3 regions of the Cohaesibacter marisflavi genome follow, and region 1 is predicted to be linked to each of the others. Evidence: predicted binding sites of a transcription regulator. Region 1 holds the regulator's gene; each other region holds the start of a gene.

Evidence for each region. Region 1 encodes PhoB, which activates phosphate uptake and scavenging genes when phosphate is short. Its sites were predicted from a motif close to TGTCATNNANCTGTCAT; they were not measured.
Region 2: ACKPCT_RS08385 (alpha-D-ribose 1-methylphosphonate 5-triphosphate diphosphatase) is a predicted target of PhoB. The motif match lies at 2,424-2,440, and genes of this name have one in related genera.
Region 3: ACKPCT_RS21380 (YdcH family protein) is a predicted target of PhoB. The motif match lies at 3,633-3,649, and genes of this name have one in related genera.

Annotation. Positions count from the first base shown of each region.
Region 1 covers NZ_OY762534.1:2,876,846-2,881,879, forward strand. Annotated here, with positions in the region: gene pstA (phosphate ABC transporter permease PstA) at 1-841, shown strand, start outside; gene pstB (phosphate ABC transporter ATP-binding protein PstB) at 933-1,739, shown strand; gene phoU (phosphate signaling complex protein PhoU) at 1,817-2,488, shown strand; gene phoB (phosphate regulon transcriptional regulator PhoB) at 2,651-3,349, shown strand; gene ACKPCT_RS14125 (L,D-transpeptidase family protein) at 3,487-5,007, opposite strand.
Region 2 covers NZ_OY762534.1:1,593,371-1,598,404, forward strand. Annotated here, with positions in the region: gene ACKPCT_RS08370 (RnfABCDGE type electron transport complex subunit G) at 1-41, shown strand, start outside; gene ACKPCT_RS08375 (electron transport complex subunit E) at 38-733, shown strand; gene ACKPCT_RS08380 (RnfH family protein) at 745-1,005, shown strand; gene ACKPCT_RS08385 (alpha-D-ribose 1-methylphosphonate 5-triphosphate diphosphatase) at 1,163-2,377, opposite strand; gene gph (phosphoglycolate phosphatase) at 2,647-3,303, shown strand; gene ACKPCT_RS08395 (MBL fold metallo-hydrolase) at 3,368-4,963, opposite strand.
Region 3 covers NZ_OY762534.1:4,592,086-4,597,119, reverse strand. Annotated here, with positions in the region: gene ACKPCT_RS21395 (propionyl-CoA synthetase) at 1-477, opposite strand, end outside; gene ACKPCT_RS21390 (sulfite exporter TauE/SafE family protein) at 639-1,394, shown strand; gene ACKPCT_RS21385 (acyl-CoA synthetase) at 1,606-3,234, shown strand; gene ACKPCT_RS21380 (YdcH family protein) at 3,425-3,595, opposite strand; gene ACKPCT_RS21375 (YdcH family protein) at 3,798-4,004, shown strand; gene purE (5-(carboxyamino)imidazole ribonucleotide mutase) at 4,272-4,772, shown strand; gene ACKPCT_RS21365 (5-(carboxyamino)imidazole ribonucleotide synthase) at 4,799-5,034, shown strand, end outside.

The DNA of each region.
Region 1 (5,034 bases):
CAGCTTTGTCAAAGGCCAGATCCCGCGCGACATTCCTGAAACACAGCGTCTGGTCAAAGATGCACAGATCGCCTATATCGATCAGCTGGTTGAAGACGGGGCGATGGAGAAGCAATTCAACACCAACCTGTTCGTGAATGGTCCCTCCTCCCGACCGGAATCGGCCGGTATTGCCGTGGCCGTCATGGGCTCTATTTTCATGATGCTCATCGTGCTGGTGCTGGCTCTGCCAATCGGTGTTGCCGCTTCCATTTATTTGGAAGAATTTGCACCGAAAAATCGCTGGACCGACCTTATCGAGGTGAATATCAACAACCTCGCCGCAGTGCCTTCCATTGTGTTCGGTCTGTTGGGGCTGGCTGTATTCATCAACTTTGCCGGACTGCCGCGGTCCGCTTCGCTTGTTGGCGGTCTGGTTCTAACCCTCATGACGCTGCCGACCATCATCATTGCGACCCGTTCGGCTCTCAAGGCTGTTCCACCTTCCATTCGTGAAGCGGCACTTGGTGTGGGCGCTTCCAAGACACAGGCGATTTTCCACCATGTCCTGCCCCTGGCAACACCGGGTATCCTGACAGGTACGATTATCGGTCTGGCGCAGGCACTTGGTGAAACCGCACCTCTGCTGATGATCGGCATGGTGGCCTTCATCAAGGACTTCCCGACAACGCCGCTTGATCCGGCAACGGCCCTGCCCGTGCAGATCTATATGTGGTCGGGGGAAGCACAACGCGCCTTCACGGAGCGGACATCCGCTGCGATCCTGATCCTTCTGGCGTTTCTTGCGCTGATGAATATTTCCGCGGTGCTTCTGCGTCGCCGCTTTGAGCGCCGCTGGTAAACCCCAGCGACGCACTGAACCACCGGTTTGAATGGCCGGGCAGCCCCAAAGAGACGGCGCCCCGCTCACAGGATAAAGAAAGCATTTGACCATGCAGGATACCAACCCAAACCTCAAGCAGGATAGCGATATCCGCTCCAACCCGATCAAGATGTCGGGTGAGAAGGTGACCGTTCATTATGGCGCCAAACAAGCGCTGTTTGATGTCGATCTGAAGATCGAGGAAAATCAGGTAACGTCGCTCATCGGGCCGTCCGGCTGTGGCAAATCCACGTTCCTGAGATGCCTTAACCGGATGAATGATACCATCGATATCTGCCGCGTCGGCGGCAAGATCATGCTCGATAGCACCGACATCTATAATGCCGACGTGGACGTCGTGGAGCTGCGCGCCCGTGTTGGCATGGTGTTCCAGAAGGCAAACCCGTTCCCGAAAAGCATTTTCGAGAATGTGGCCTATGGCCCACGCATCCATGGCCTCTGCCGCACCAAGGCAGAAATGGATGAAGTGGTTGTCACCTCCTTGCAGAAGGCCGGTCTGTTCGAAGAGATCAAGGATCGTCTTGATGAACCGGGCACAGGTCTTTCCGGTGGGCAGCAGCAGCGCCTTTGCATCGCCCGCGCCATCGCTGTCAGCCCGGAAGTCATTTTGATGGACGAGCCCTGCTCGGCTCTTGATCCGATTGCCACGGCGAAGGTTGAGGAACTGATCGATGAGCTGCGCGAGAATTACACGATCGTCATCGTGACACACTCCATGCAGCAGGCAGCACGAGTGTCCCAGCGCACCGCCTTCTTCCATATGGGCAATCTGGTAGAGGAAGGTCCGACTGACCACATCTTCACCAACCCAAAAGACAAACGCACCCAAGACTACATCACCGGCCGCTTCGGCTAAGCAATTTGTTCGCCTTCTCTATCAGGCAAAAAGCTTTATCTTGTTGAGAAATGAGCGAATTTAAGGAGAGATTCGAGATGACCGAACATACAGTCAGCTCATATGATGACGACCTGCGCAACCTGACCGGTCGCATTGCGGAGATGGGTGGCCAGGCAGAAAGCATGGTCGAGGATGCCATCAACGCTCTGGTCCGTCAGGACGTGAAGGCGGCACAGGCAACCGCCGCCAAAGACCGCGCCATCAACAAGATGGAACAGCAGATCGAAGAAGCCGCCGTTCTGATCATCGCGCGTCGCCAACCGATGGCACAGGATCTGCGTCAGATCATCGCCGCTCTGCGCATTGCGACAGATCTGGAACGCGTTGCAGATCTGGGCAAGAATATCGCCCGCTCCATCAGCTCCATGGATGGCAAGACGCCTCCCAAACAGCTGCTGCATGGCATCGAGCATATGGCCGAGATCGTTTTGGAGCAGATGCGCATGGTGCTGGATGCCTACACCACATCGGATTCCAACGCCGCCATCGCCGTCGTGAAACGAGATGACGAAGTGGACGCGATTTACAAGTCCCTGTTCCGGGAATTCCTGACCTACATGATGGAAGATCCACGCAATATTACCTTCTGCGCCAATCTCCTGTTTGCCGCCAAGCACCTGGAACGCGTGGGCGACCACGCCACCAACATTGCCGAAAGCGTCTACTATGTAGACACCGGCAAGGTTCTGGAAGACGGCACCTTTTAATGCAACGGATCGGGCTCAGGCCCGATCCATCCTTTGCCATGAAGGCACGCACACTGGAACAGATCGGCCCCGATTGACGCCGGCCTGTTCTCTTCAAATGTCAGATCCGAGCGACATCCGATCCTGTCGATCGTCCGGATCGCAGAATGCGGAAAAGTGGTTATGAGCCCCAAAGTCATGATCGTTGAAGATGAAGAAGCCCTCAGCCTTCTTCTTCGTTACAATCTGGAAGCCGAAGGCTATCAGGTTGAAGTGATCGCCCGTGGAGATGAGGCAGAAAGCCGGTTGCAGGAAGCCCTGCCCGACCTTCTTCTGCTGGACTGGATGCTGCCGGGCCTATCCGGAATTGAACTATGCAGACGCCTGCGCGCCAAGCCCAAAACAGTCAAACTGCCTGTCATCATGCTGACGGCGCGCGGTGAGGAATCCGAGCGTATTCGGGGTCTTTCAACCGGCGCTGATGACTATGTCGTCAAACCGTTTTCTGTTCCCGAATTGATGGCGCGTGTACGGGCTATTCTGCGCCGGGCAAGCCCTGATCTAGTCGCAACCATTCTCAAGGCCGGGGATCTGGAGCTCAATCGCGAAACCCATCGTGTCAAGCGCGCCAACCGCGAGGTAACACTGGGACCGACAGAATATCGCTTGCTGGAATTCCTGATGCAGAATCCGGGGCGGGTCTATTCCCGCGAACAATTGCTGGATGGCGTCTGGGGGCATGATGTCTATGTCGATGAACGGACAGTAGACGTGCATGTGGGTCGGTTGCGTAAAACCATCAACCGCGGCCGGGCGAAAGATCCCATCCGCACAGTGCGCGGCTCTGGCTACAGCTTCGACGACCAGTTTTCAGTCGAATAGAACAGCGTCAGAAAGCCCTGCGACCTCTTGTGTTCAATAAGAAGGCCCTGTTTCGAACAGAAACAGGGCCTATTGTTTTTCTTCAGTTTGCAATGAGTTTTATCATCAGCGGGCAAGGCTGAAAGCGGGCTCCCATATCAGCGGGTTTTAACCTCGGTCAAACTCGCACCGCGATTGATGAGCATGGAGAACAGTCCCTTCTTCTTGGGAGCTTCCTGCACGGGTTCGGTTTTGTTTCTGGCGACCTGCTTGGGCTTAGCGGGCTTTTTTCGCTCCACCGTCTTCTGGATCTGTCTGGAGGAAGGAAGATCCGGCTTGGTCAGAACAATGAAGTCTGTGCCTACAGGGGTTGTCTCACGGCTGAAGCCCCTGTCAGAAATCGTAATTGAAGAGCCGCTGTTCACCAGAAGATCAATTTGGGCGCGCACTTCATCGGGAATTTCGATCCGGTCAAGAATAGCGCTGGAGGCTACCAGAGCCTCGTTGTCCATATCCTGCGTAACACCAAGGCGGGTCTGCATGCTATCGTCATAGCGATCTGTCAGATTGACGGACAGCCAATCCAGCTTGCCACTTTGCGTGTGCGAGTGGGTCGCGGTCAACAGATGCGCCCCGAGAGGCGCCTCGGGATTCTTGATCATGATCGGCGCATCAAACAGAGGCTTGAAACGGGACCGCACATAGATGTGGCCTGTCGGCACTTCCCCCTTGCCTGCGGCATGATAAAGCGCGGTCAGCAGGGTCTTGTCGATCACGGCCTTGAGCGGCTGGACTTGGTCTTCGATGCTGCCCTGTCTGGATTTAATGAAGGCGCGCACTGCCCCATAGGTGGCCTTGCCAGCCAATCCATCCGGCACACCGGCATCAAAGCCCAGCTCATTGAGCATGATCTGCACTTCGCGCACCAGATTGCCGCGCGGCTGGCGGGTGATGAACACCCGAATGGGGGAGTTATCGCGTTTCACCTGATCAAGCAGATTGAGACGCATGGAAATTTTCGCGGCAAGCGGATCTTCTGAAGGGCGGTCATCCAGAAGCGCGATTTTGCCGTGTCCCTTGACCGGCTGTGACGGGCCAAGGCTCAATTCCGTCAGCTTGTTGGCCAGTTGAACATCTTCGGGCTGGAACAGCCGTGCGTTATGGATCAACTCGGGCTCGGCCTCCCGATTGGCGATGACAACATGCGCGCCGCGTTCGGTCATGGAGAAGAGTTTGCCTGCGAAGCCGCGCGGCAACCGGACACAGCCATGGGATGCGGGATAATTTGGCACCGAGCCGGACTCATGCAAAGCGATGCCGGACCAGGTCAGGCGCTGCATATAGGGCATGGGGGCGCTATCATAAATATTGGAAAAATGCTGTCTTCTCTTTTCAAGAATGGAGAAGATGCCGGTTGGCGTCGAGTGCCCCGCCTTGCCTGTCGATACGCGAGAGGTGGCGATGACCTCTTGTCCACGATAGACCCGCAAGCGCTGATCTTTGCGCGAGACAATGATCTGCAGGGGTGCCTCCTGATCGGCTTCCAAAGCAGTCTGAACGGCCTGAGAAGAACCGTCCGTCACAGCCATCGGATCAAGCGGCTTTTCTGTCGCCAGTGCGGCTCCGCCTGCGGACAAAATAAACCCTGCGGTATACAGCAATCGTCCTTTGTAATTCATTTCGTCCCCCAAAGATCCAACCCGGTC
Region 2 (5,034 bases), 1.3 Mb from region 1:
ACTGCCCGAAAGGCATTTGCGAAGAAGGAAGCGGATCATGACAAAAAGCTATCGCGAGATTACCCTTGAGGGCCTCTGGACCAACACGATCCTCTTTTCGCAAACGCTGGCGCTGTGTCCGCTACTGGCGGTCACCGGAACAGCTACCAACGGACTGGGCCTTGGTCTGGCCACAACGGCGGTCCTCGTAGCCTCAGGCTTCTTGATTTCGCTGCTGCGCAATTTCATCGAGCCCGAGATCCGCATTCCCGCCTATGTGCTCATCATCGCCGGTCTAGTGACCATCGTTGATCTGTTCATGAATGCCTATCTACATAATCTCTACAAGATTCTCGGCCTGTTCATTCCGCTGATCGTGACCAACTGCGCCATTCTGGGGCGGGCGGAAAGCTTTGCCTCCAAGGCTCGCGTCTTACCGTCAGTGCTCGATGGATTGATGATGGGAGTCGGCTTCACCTTTGCACTCATCCTACTTGGTGCCGTGCGCGAAATTCTAGGCTCAGGCACCCTCTTTGCTGGAGCATCCCTGTTACTGGGGCCAAGTTTCAGCTTTTTGGAGATGACTGTCATCCCAGACTATTCCGGATTTCTCATTCTCATTCTACCACCGGGGGGGTTCATCATGCTCAGCCTCATTATTGTCGGCAAGCGGATGATCGATAATCAGTTTGAAAAAGCACGACAAATGGATGACGACCCGATCGAGCCCGTGGGCAAACAGATCACGATATAGGAGACTGCATCATGAATATCGGCGTTGCCTATGTCACTCCGACCCATAAGGTCTGGCTGAAGATGGAGATGCCCGACGGCTGCACCATAGAGGAAGCCATTCACAGGTCCGGGCTTCTGGACCAGTTTCCCGATATTGACCTAGAAACACAGAAAGTTGGTATTTTCGGACGCATAGCCAAGCTCGGAAAAGTGCTCGAGGATGGCGACCGGGTGGAAATCTACCGCCCTATTACTGCGGACCCCGATCTCGTTGAACGGCGCGATCAATAACACCACACCCGAATTGTCATCCCGCCGAATTTACCAAAAGGAAACCAAGAGGTCGGTCGCTCGCGCTGAAGCGCTGTACATCAGGCTGCCCTTCCCTCTCGGGCCCTGAATGTGGTCCAAAGAGCCGAAGAGGTCTCCTCCCTCTCGCCTCTTTGCTTTAGCCTCTAGGCAGGGCGCAATAAGCCGTGCGACCGGCAACCCAGGTGTGACGAATGGCCGGCATATGGCCTTTTGGCCACCCCACCAGCACAAGATCAGCGCGCTTGCCGACCTTGATTTCACCCCGGTCGTCCAGTTTCATGGCCTTGGCAGGGTTGGTTGAAACCAGCTTCCAAAGAGTCTGGCGATCAGCGAGATTATCCGCATCCATGCGCGCGATAGCCGCGAGCATCGCCGGATAATAATAGTCAGAAGCCAGAATATCGCATAAACCGGCTTTCACCATATCTGCGGCATTGGGGGAATCCCCCAGATGGCTGCCACCGCGCACAACATTTGGCGCACCGAAAATGACCATATCGCTGCGTTCCTGAGCGACAGCGGCAACGGCTACGGTCATCGGGAATTCGGAAATCGTGGCGCCGTGACGGCGATAGAAGTCTCGTGTTTCATCCTGCGTATCATCGTGGCTGAGCATCGGAACATTTTTCTCGCGCCCCAATTGCCCGACTTCCGCGATGGCCTCCTTCACACGCGGGCGCATCTGCCAACGATCCTTGATCAAATCCACATAATCTTCAGCAGAAAGCCCCGACCGCTCGGCGCGGGTAGCCATTTTGGCAAGAAATAGCGGACTTGATGCATCCGCAACGCGGAACTGCAAGGAATGCTCAAATGGGCGGTGCTGTTGGGGAACATCGGGGTGGAGCATCGCCATAGACGTATGGTCATTGAAAGCCAGAGACGGCGTGAGAGGCCCTTCCAGAGCGTCCTTGAGCAAATCCATGCCTTCAAGGCAGAAGGTTTCCCAACGCAATTGAACCCGGTTTTCAACCGTAAGCCTGTTCGCCCAGAGATGGAGCGCCGCGATCATTTCCCGGGCACGGTCAACACTGCGTAACCCCGGCTCCCAACTGATAGAAAGGGCGTGATAGGCGGTCGCGATGCCATTCGCAGCCAGTTGTCTGTCGGTTTCCAGGATGGCAGCTTCCATGGGGAAAAAGACATTGGGGCGCGGCATCAATTGTCGCTCAAAGGCATCGCCATGCACATCAATCAATGCGGGAGCAAGAATACGTCCTGTGCCGTCGATCTCTTCTCCCTTTACAGGGCCTCCAATCTCGGAGATGACCCCATCTGCAACAGTGAGCGAGGTCTCCACGATCTGGTCTGGCAGATAAACCTGAGCCCCGATGATTGTAAAGTCACGCATGGGAATTTCCTTGCTGATGCCGATGCACCTACAAGCAACCGATTTGATGTCACTATGATAACAAATTGCACAGATAGTCAGCCCTTCAGCCGGGAATCGCTCCATCCTCCAGAAAAGGAAGAGCAAAATGGCTCCTATGCACCATTTGATGGGCTCATTCGCGTATGATTTACGCCTTGGCATTGCAACAGGGGGAAAGTCTCTTTATCCCATAACAGGGCTTGCCAAACGAGCCGGGGAGCCAACCCGCAAATAAGGAATAAACCAGTATGAAAGCGATTGTATTCGATTTGGACGGCACTCTGGTCGATAGTGTGCCAGATCTGCATGACACAGCCAACAGACTGCTGGCAGCGCATGACTGCGCGCCTCTGGAGTTGACACAAGTGCGCTCATTTGTTGGCAACGGCATTCCGGTACTGGTGGAGAAAATCTGCAGAGCTGCCGACCTTACCTTTAACGAAAGCAATCGTGAGGCCATCATTGGCGAATATCTTTCCACCTATGATCTGGTGCTCGAAGCCAAAAATACCCAGCCTTTTCCGGGAGTCACCTCTTGCCTTGAGAGCCTCAAGGCCAAGGGCCTGGTGCTTGGGCTTTGCACCAACAAACCCGAAGCGCCAACCCGCATCATTTTAAAGGATCTCGGGTTTGAGGCATTCTTTACAAAGGTCATTGGCGGCGACACGCTACCTCAGCGCAAACCGTCCCCCGAACCTCTCTGGGTCAGCTATGAAGGCTTTGATCTGAAAGACTGCCTGTTTGTCGGTGACAGCGAAGTGGATGCCGCTACGGCCGCAGCCGCCGGTGTTGACTGCGCGCTTTACGCTGATGGCTATCGCCAGACACCTCTGGATGAGCTCCCCCATGCCTTTAGCTTTACGGACTTTTCCCAGCTTCTGGCTTATGTCGAAAGCAAGCTCTAAGCGGGCCACCAATAGAAAAATCCGGCTTTCGAGTGCTGAAAGCCGGATCAATTGTCATACCACTCTATTCAGCAGCTTCCAGTGCCCGCTTGATGCGGCGCGCCAAGGCCCTGCGGGCCTTTTCATCGGCAAGCTTGTCGAAGGCTTCCTTAAGATCAATCTGAAGCTCGGCAAACTCGTTATGGGCGTCCCAGCCACAGACGTCACACTGTTGGACACGATGCTTGATGTTCGGCGCATATTCGGCCACGCCTTCGACCTTCAGGTTCACTTCATCATCAATGGCAGGCACGGTGATCATCTTCTCCGGCAGGCCTTTGGCGATCAAATCGGCTTTAAGAGCCTCTGATGCCTGTTGTTCGCCATGACACAGGAACAAACCGTGGCGGATAGGCTGGCGCTCCAAGATCCACTCGATCAGTTCATCGCCATCAGCGTGGCCGGAATATGTTTCCAGCTGACGGACCTTGCCACGGATGCGGATTTCCTCGCCCTGAATGCGGACCTTTTTGGCCCCGTTGCTCAGCAAGCGTCCAAGGGAGCCTTCGGCCTGAAAGCCAACCAGCAACAGCGTGGTGTTGGTTCGCCACATATGGTTCTTGATATGGTGGCGGATGCGCCCGGCATCACACATGCCGCTACCGGCCATGATGATCGCGCCGGACTTGATGCGGTTCAGCCCCTTGCTCTCTTCCACGCTCTGGGTGAAATGAATGCGCGATGTATCGAGCTTGTCGACGAAATTCTCGATATCTTCCAGATCACCGGCATGCTTGACGAACACCTCCGTTGCCTTGATCGCCAGTGGGCTATCGAGGAACACCGGCACATCATGCAATTGCCCGGTATGTTGCAGAATGAGAATATCAGCAAGCAGCTCTTGCGTGCGCTCAACGGCGAAGGACGGGATCAGCAACAGCCCGTTATCCTTGAGGCCGAGCTGAATCTCTTCCAGCAGGATCTGGCGCTTTTCGTCCGGCGTGACATCCGGGCGATTGCGCCCGCCATAGGTGCTCTCGGAAATCACATAGTCATAGTCGCTCGACGCGGCCGGATCGGGATAGAACAGCTTGTGATCAGGCCCCAGATCGCCAGAGAAGAGCAAACGCAGGTTTTTCTCATCAGGATCATCAGACGGAATTTCCAATGCGATGGATGAAGACCCCAGAATATGGCCCGCATTCCAGAATTTGGCCCGGATGCCTTCGATCGTCATCCATTCCTCAAAGGGCACGGGCTCGAAATAGTCCTGACAGGCCTGCGCATCCTCCTGCGTATAGATGGGCTCGATCTGCGGCTTGCCACGCCGCGCATTGCGCCGATTGAGGTTCATCACATCCATTTCCTGGATATGGCCACTATCAGGCAGCATGGCGGCCAACAGGTCTTTGGTCGGCTCGGTCATGTAGGTGGGGCCATTGAACCCTTGCTTATAGAGCTTGGGCAGCAAGCCGGAATGATCGATATGGGCGTGGGTTAGCAACACAAAGTCGATTTCTGCCGGATCGAAGGGGAAGCCGTCATAATTGAGAGACCGGACGGTTTTTGTGCCCTGAAACATGCCGCAATCGACCAGAAACTTGTGTCCCGCCGTCTGCACAAGATAGCATGAGCCGGTGACAATACCCGCAGCACCACAGAATTTGAGCCTTACATCCATTTTCGCACTTCCTCCCGGTCGTTTGATGAGCGACCTTTTGATCTTGGACTTAAAAAGGTTTGCTTTGTCGT
Region 3 (5,034 bases), 1.7 Mb from region 1:
CTTGGGCTTGGCATCATTGAGGCGCGTGGCCAGCTCATTGGCAGCAAATCCGCCAAACACCACCGAATGCACAGCGCCAATGCGCGCACAGGCGAGCATGGCGATCACTGCCTGAGGGATCATCGGCATGTAGATGATCACCCGGTCGCCCTTCTCCACACCACTATCCAGCAACACCGCAGCCAGTGCCTGTGTCTGCATCTTCAGGTCATTATAGGTGTAGGTTTCCTTGTGACCGGTAATCGGACTGTCATAAATGATCGCATCCCTCTGGCCATGGCCCGCATTGACATGGCGATCCACCGCATTATAGCAGGTGTTGCATTCGGCCCCGGCAAACCAGCGACCATAGGTACCGGCATTCGCGTCGAATATTTTGTCAGCCGGTTTGTGCCAGCTGATCTTCTTGGCCGCATTCGCCCAGAATTCTTCCGGATTCTGCTTCCATCCCTCATAGACTTCCTTGTAAGCTGCCATTCACGCCTCCCAGCGGTTAATCCATTTCGCTTATGATTACCTGCGCCTTTAAAATTGGTCTATTCGGCGAAAGAAGGGTTTAGTCTTTAATTTCATTCGACTTTTTGATGTATCTGCATTACAACGGTACAGTTGCATCACATAGCAAACCAAGAATCGCCATGATTACCGATCTTTCATTCTACATCGCCGCAATTCCGGCCATCATTCTGGTGGGCGTTGCCAAGGGCGGTTTCTGCACTCCCGTAGCCATGCTCGGCGTGCCCATTTTATCCTTGATTATCTCTCCTGTTCAGGCTGCAGCCATTCTGCTTCCTATCTTGATCTGCATGGATTTTGTCGGTTTGATAGCCTATCGTGGCAACGCGAACTGGGCCGTCCTGAAAGCCATGCTCCCCTTTGCTTTGTTCGGCATAGCCCTTGGCTGGCTAATGGCGGGCTATCTGGATGAGCACATCATCAAATTCATGGTTGGCCTGACGGCCCTTGCCTTCGTTGCCGACTATGCCTGGCGTACGCTACGCAAGAAGACCATCGCCACGCGCGGCCCTGTTTCTGCGGCGGTCTGGGGCAGTGTCACGGGCCTTACAAGCTTCATCGCCCATGCCGGAGGCCCTCCCTACCAGATCCATACCCTACCTTTGGGCATGAAGCCTTTGGTGTTCGCGGCGACATCGGTCTATTTCTTCACCACGATGAACACGGTCAAGCTGATCCCCTATTTTGCCCTCGGACAGTTCTCGACGCAGAATCTCTGGACCACGCTGGTGCTTATCCCCTTTGCACCGATTGGCACCATGATTGGCATATTCCTTGTCAAGCGGATCAGCCAGGATGGTTTCTATCGCATCTCCTATGCAGCCATGTTCCTGATCGCCATTAAGCTGTGCTTTGACAGCGTCTCCCAACTTCTCTAGCCACGGCCAGGATCAGTCACCAAAATCCTCCCCCACATTACAGCCCGCTCCAGCGGGCTTTTTTTTGCAGGTAGTGGTAATCCGTTCCACGCGGGCAAGATCAAGAACCGGTCAAAAAGAGCCGAATGGCCAATTGAATCAAACCCGTTCCTCAGTTTTGATGGAGAGTAGGAAAAAAGCATAAGAAACCAGCAAGAGGAGGAATAAGGACATGACTGGCAAACGCTTTTCAACGCATCTTGATCAGAACCCAGCCAACTATGTACCTCTTTCTCCGGTTTCATTTCTGGAGAGAGCGGCAACGATCTACCCTGAGCATACAGCCTGGGTGCACGGAGCACAGCGCACAAGCTACAAGGATTTCTTCAGACGGTGCAGACAGTTGGCCGCAGCCCTTAGCGCAAGAGGTATAGCTCAGGGCGATGTTGTCTCTGTCATGCTGCCCAACGTCCCGCCCATGCTGGAAGCGCACTATGGTGTGCCCATGATCGGCGCTGTGCTGCATACCATCAACACGCGGCTCGATGCCGCCCTGATCGCCTTCCAGCTGGAGCATGCCGCCTCCAAGGTTATCATCGTCGACAGTGAATTTGCCGCAGTCATGCGCGCCGCCATTGATCTGGTCGACATCGACCCGATCATTATTCAATATCAGGATTCCGAGTTTCAAGAAGAAGCGCCCTTCATCGCTGAGCTGAGCTATGAGAATCTGGTTGCAGAGGGCAATCCCGATTTCATCTGGCCGGGTGTCGAGGATGAATGGGACGCTATTTCCCTCAACTATACCTCAGGCACGGCCGGAGACCCCAAAGGCGTGGTCTATCACCACCGAGGCACCTATCTGATGGGCTATTCCAATCTGATCACCGCAGAGCTAGGCAAGCATCCAGTCTATTTGTGGACGCTCCCCATGTTCCACTGCAACGGCTGGTCTTTCCCATGGACGCTCTCTCTGGTTGGCGGCACGCATATCTGTCTCAGGCAAGTGCGGGCAGCACAGATCTTCGAAGCCATAGAGACCGAACAGGTAACCCACCTTTGCGGTGCGCCAATTGTCATGTCCATTCTGCTTGCCGCCAAAGAAGTGGAAAAGCGTCCGCTCGAACAAGAGGTCCATTTCATTACCTCCGCTGCGCCTCCGCCTGAAGACGTCATGACAGGCATGCAGGCGCTCGGCTTCCGCCTCACTCATGTCTATGGCCTGACGGAAACTTACGGACCTTCCGTCATCAACGAATGGAACGAGAGCTGGGATAGCCTGACAAGCGAAGAACGAGCGGCCATGATGAAGCGACAGGGCATACGCTACCCTGCCCTTGAAGGCCTATCGGTTATGCTCCCCCACACAATGCAGCCCGTGCCAGCGGATGGCGAAACTCCCGGCGAAGTGATGTTCCGGGGTAACACACTCATGAAGGGCTATCTGAAAAACGAAGGCGCCACCCATCAGGCCTTCTATGACGGCTGGTTCCATTCAGGCGATCTGGCGGTTGTGCACCCTGATGGCTATCTGGAATTGCGTGATAGATCCAAGGAAATCATCATTTCCGGCGGCGAGAATATCTCTTCAACCGAGGTTGAGGATGCCCTCTACAAGCACCCTGCCGTAGAAGAAGCCGCGGTTGTTTCCATGCCCGATGCAAAATGGGGAGAACGCCCCTGCGCCTTTGTCGAATTGACCGAGGGACATGACGCGAGCGAAGACAATCTCATCACCTGGTGCCGCGATCATCTGGCCCATTACAAGGTACCAGAACGCATCATTTTCGGAGAATTACCCAAGACGCCGACCGGAAAAATCAAGAAATATGTCTTGCGCAAGAGAGCAAGAAGTCAATAGCGTGACAATAGGTCACGGTCAAGCAACGCGCCTTTGCGCGATGTATTCCCCCTTCTGGCAAGATGGCTATCTTTACCAGCACTTAACCTTTTCAAGTTCAACAACTTTATCGGTAAGTATCAGAAAAACTGGACAACAAAAAAGCCGCGGAAGCAAACCGCGGCTTGATCAATCAAGATGAATATCTGGATCAGCTGGCAGTCCTAAGCTGCGCGATCTCATCTTTCATACTTAATTTTCGTCGTTTCATCTCCGCTATCTCAAGGTCATCGACAGAAGGGTGGGCGATGGCTTCCTCAATTTCCTTATCCAATTCATCATGCTTACGCTGCAATTCTTGGATACGAGAATCTAACGACATGAACACCTCCATAGGTTCGGTTGAGACACTTTAATTGTGTCATACATATTACATACTGTCGACTCTCTATTTTTTAAACAGATAGGCCAAAATAAATTTTTACCTTTGATTTCATCTTTCGATGTAGCATATCGTCGCTCTTGCATTGTCATATCATATAATTTATTGAAATAATTGAAGATTATCAACTCGGCACAAAACGATGACACCAGAAAAAGAAGCTCAAATTCGCAACAAGCTCACGCATCTGAGAACAGAGCATGGCGACCTCGATCTGGCCATTCAGGCCCTTGAATCCCGCCCTGGTGGAAACGCTTTGCCGATACAGCGCATGAAGAAGAAAAAACTCCTTTTGAAGGACGAAATCGAGCGTCTGGAGAATGAACTTTTTCCAGATATCATCGCCTAAAATAGCGCACCCCATCTTCGTCAAATTGCTCCCCGATCAGCAGCATTTCGCACATCTTTGTACACATATTTCGCCTTGTGCCTGATATGAACTTGACTATACTGCGCGACTTCCGCACCACGGGGGCAAATCCGAGGGAAATGCTCCGGTTCCGGAATAGACAAACGTCCTAAATGACACAGACCATGACTTGGCACATTCTTGGGAACCCTGACTGCCCTTGAGGTGTTACAGTCTTAACAGCATATTTCCCGGGAGGCCCCGTTCATGGCACATTCTGACTGTCCAGTAGCGATCATCATGGGGAGCCAATCCGATTGGCCAACGATGAAAAATGCCGCAGACATTCTCGACACTTTGGGTGTCGGCTATGAGGCGAAAATCATTTCCGCCCATCGTACGCCTGATCGCATGGCAGACTTTGCCAAGGCCGCCCGTGCGGATGGTTTCAAGGTCATTATTGCTGGCGCCGGTGGTGCTGCGCACCTGCCAGGCATGACAGCCGCCATGACCTCCCTACCGGTTTTGGGGGTTCCGGTCCAATCCCGCGCCCTTAGCGGACAGGATTCCCTTCTCTCCATCGTTCAGATGCCTGCGGGCATTCCGGTGGGCACGTTGGCCATCGGTCGCGCAGGCGCGGTCAATGCAGGCCTCATGGCCGCAGCCATTCTGGCTACTCATGACGACGATCTGGCGACCCGACTGGACGCATGGCGCAAGGCACAGTCCGATTCCATCGCACTGGCCCCGGTCGACGAAGAGGCTTAACCGTTCAACAAAAAGGCACATATGACATGCTTAATCCCGGCGATACAATCGGCATCCTTGGTGGCGGCCAGCTGGGCCGTATGATGGCTTTGGCAGCCAGCCAACTCGGGCTCAAGACCCATATCTATTGCCCGGACCCGGATAGCCCGGCCTTCGATGTCACTGCTTATCACACCTGTGCGGACTATGAAGACGAAGAGGCTCTGGAAGCCTTCGCCCAGTCCGTCCAGCGCGTTACCTACGAATTCGAGAATATCCCCGC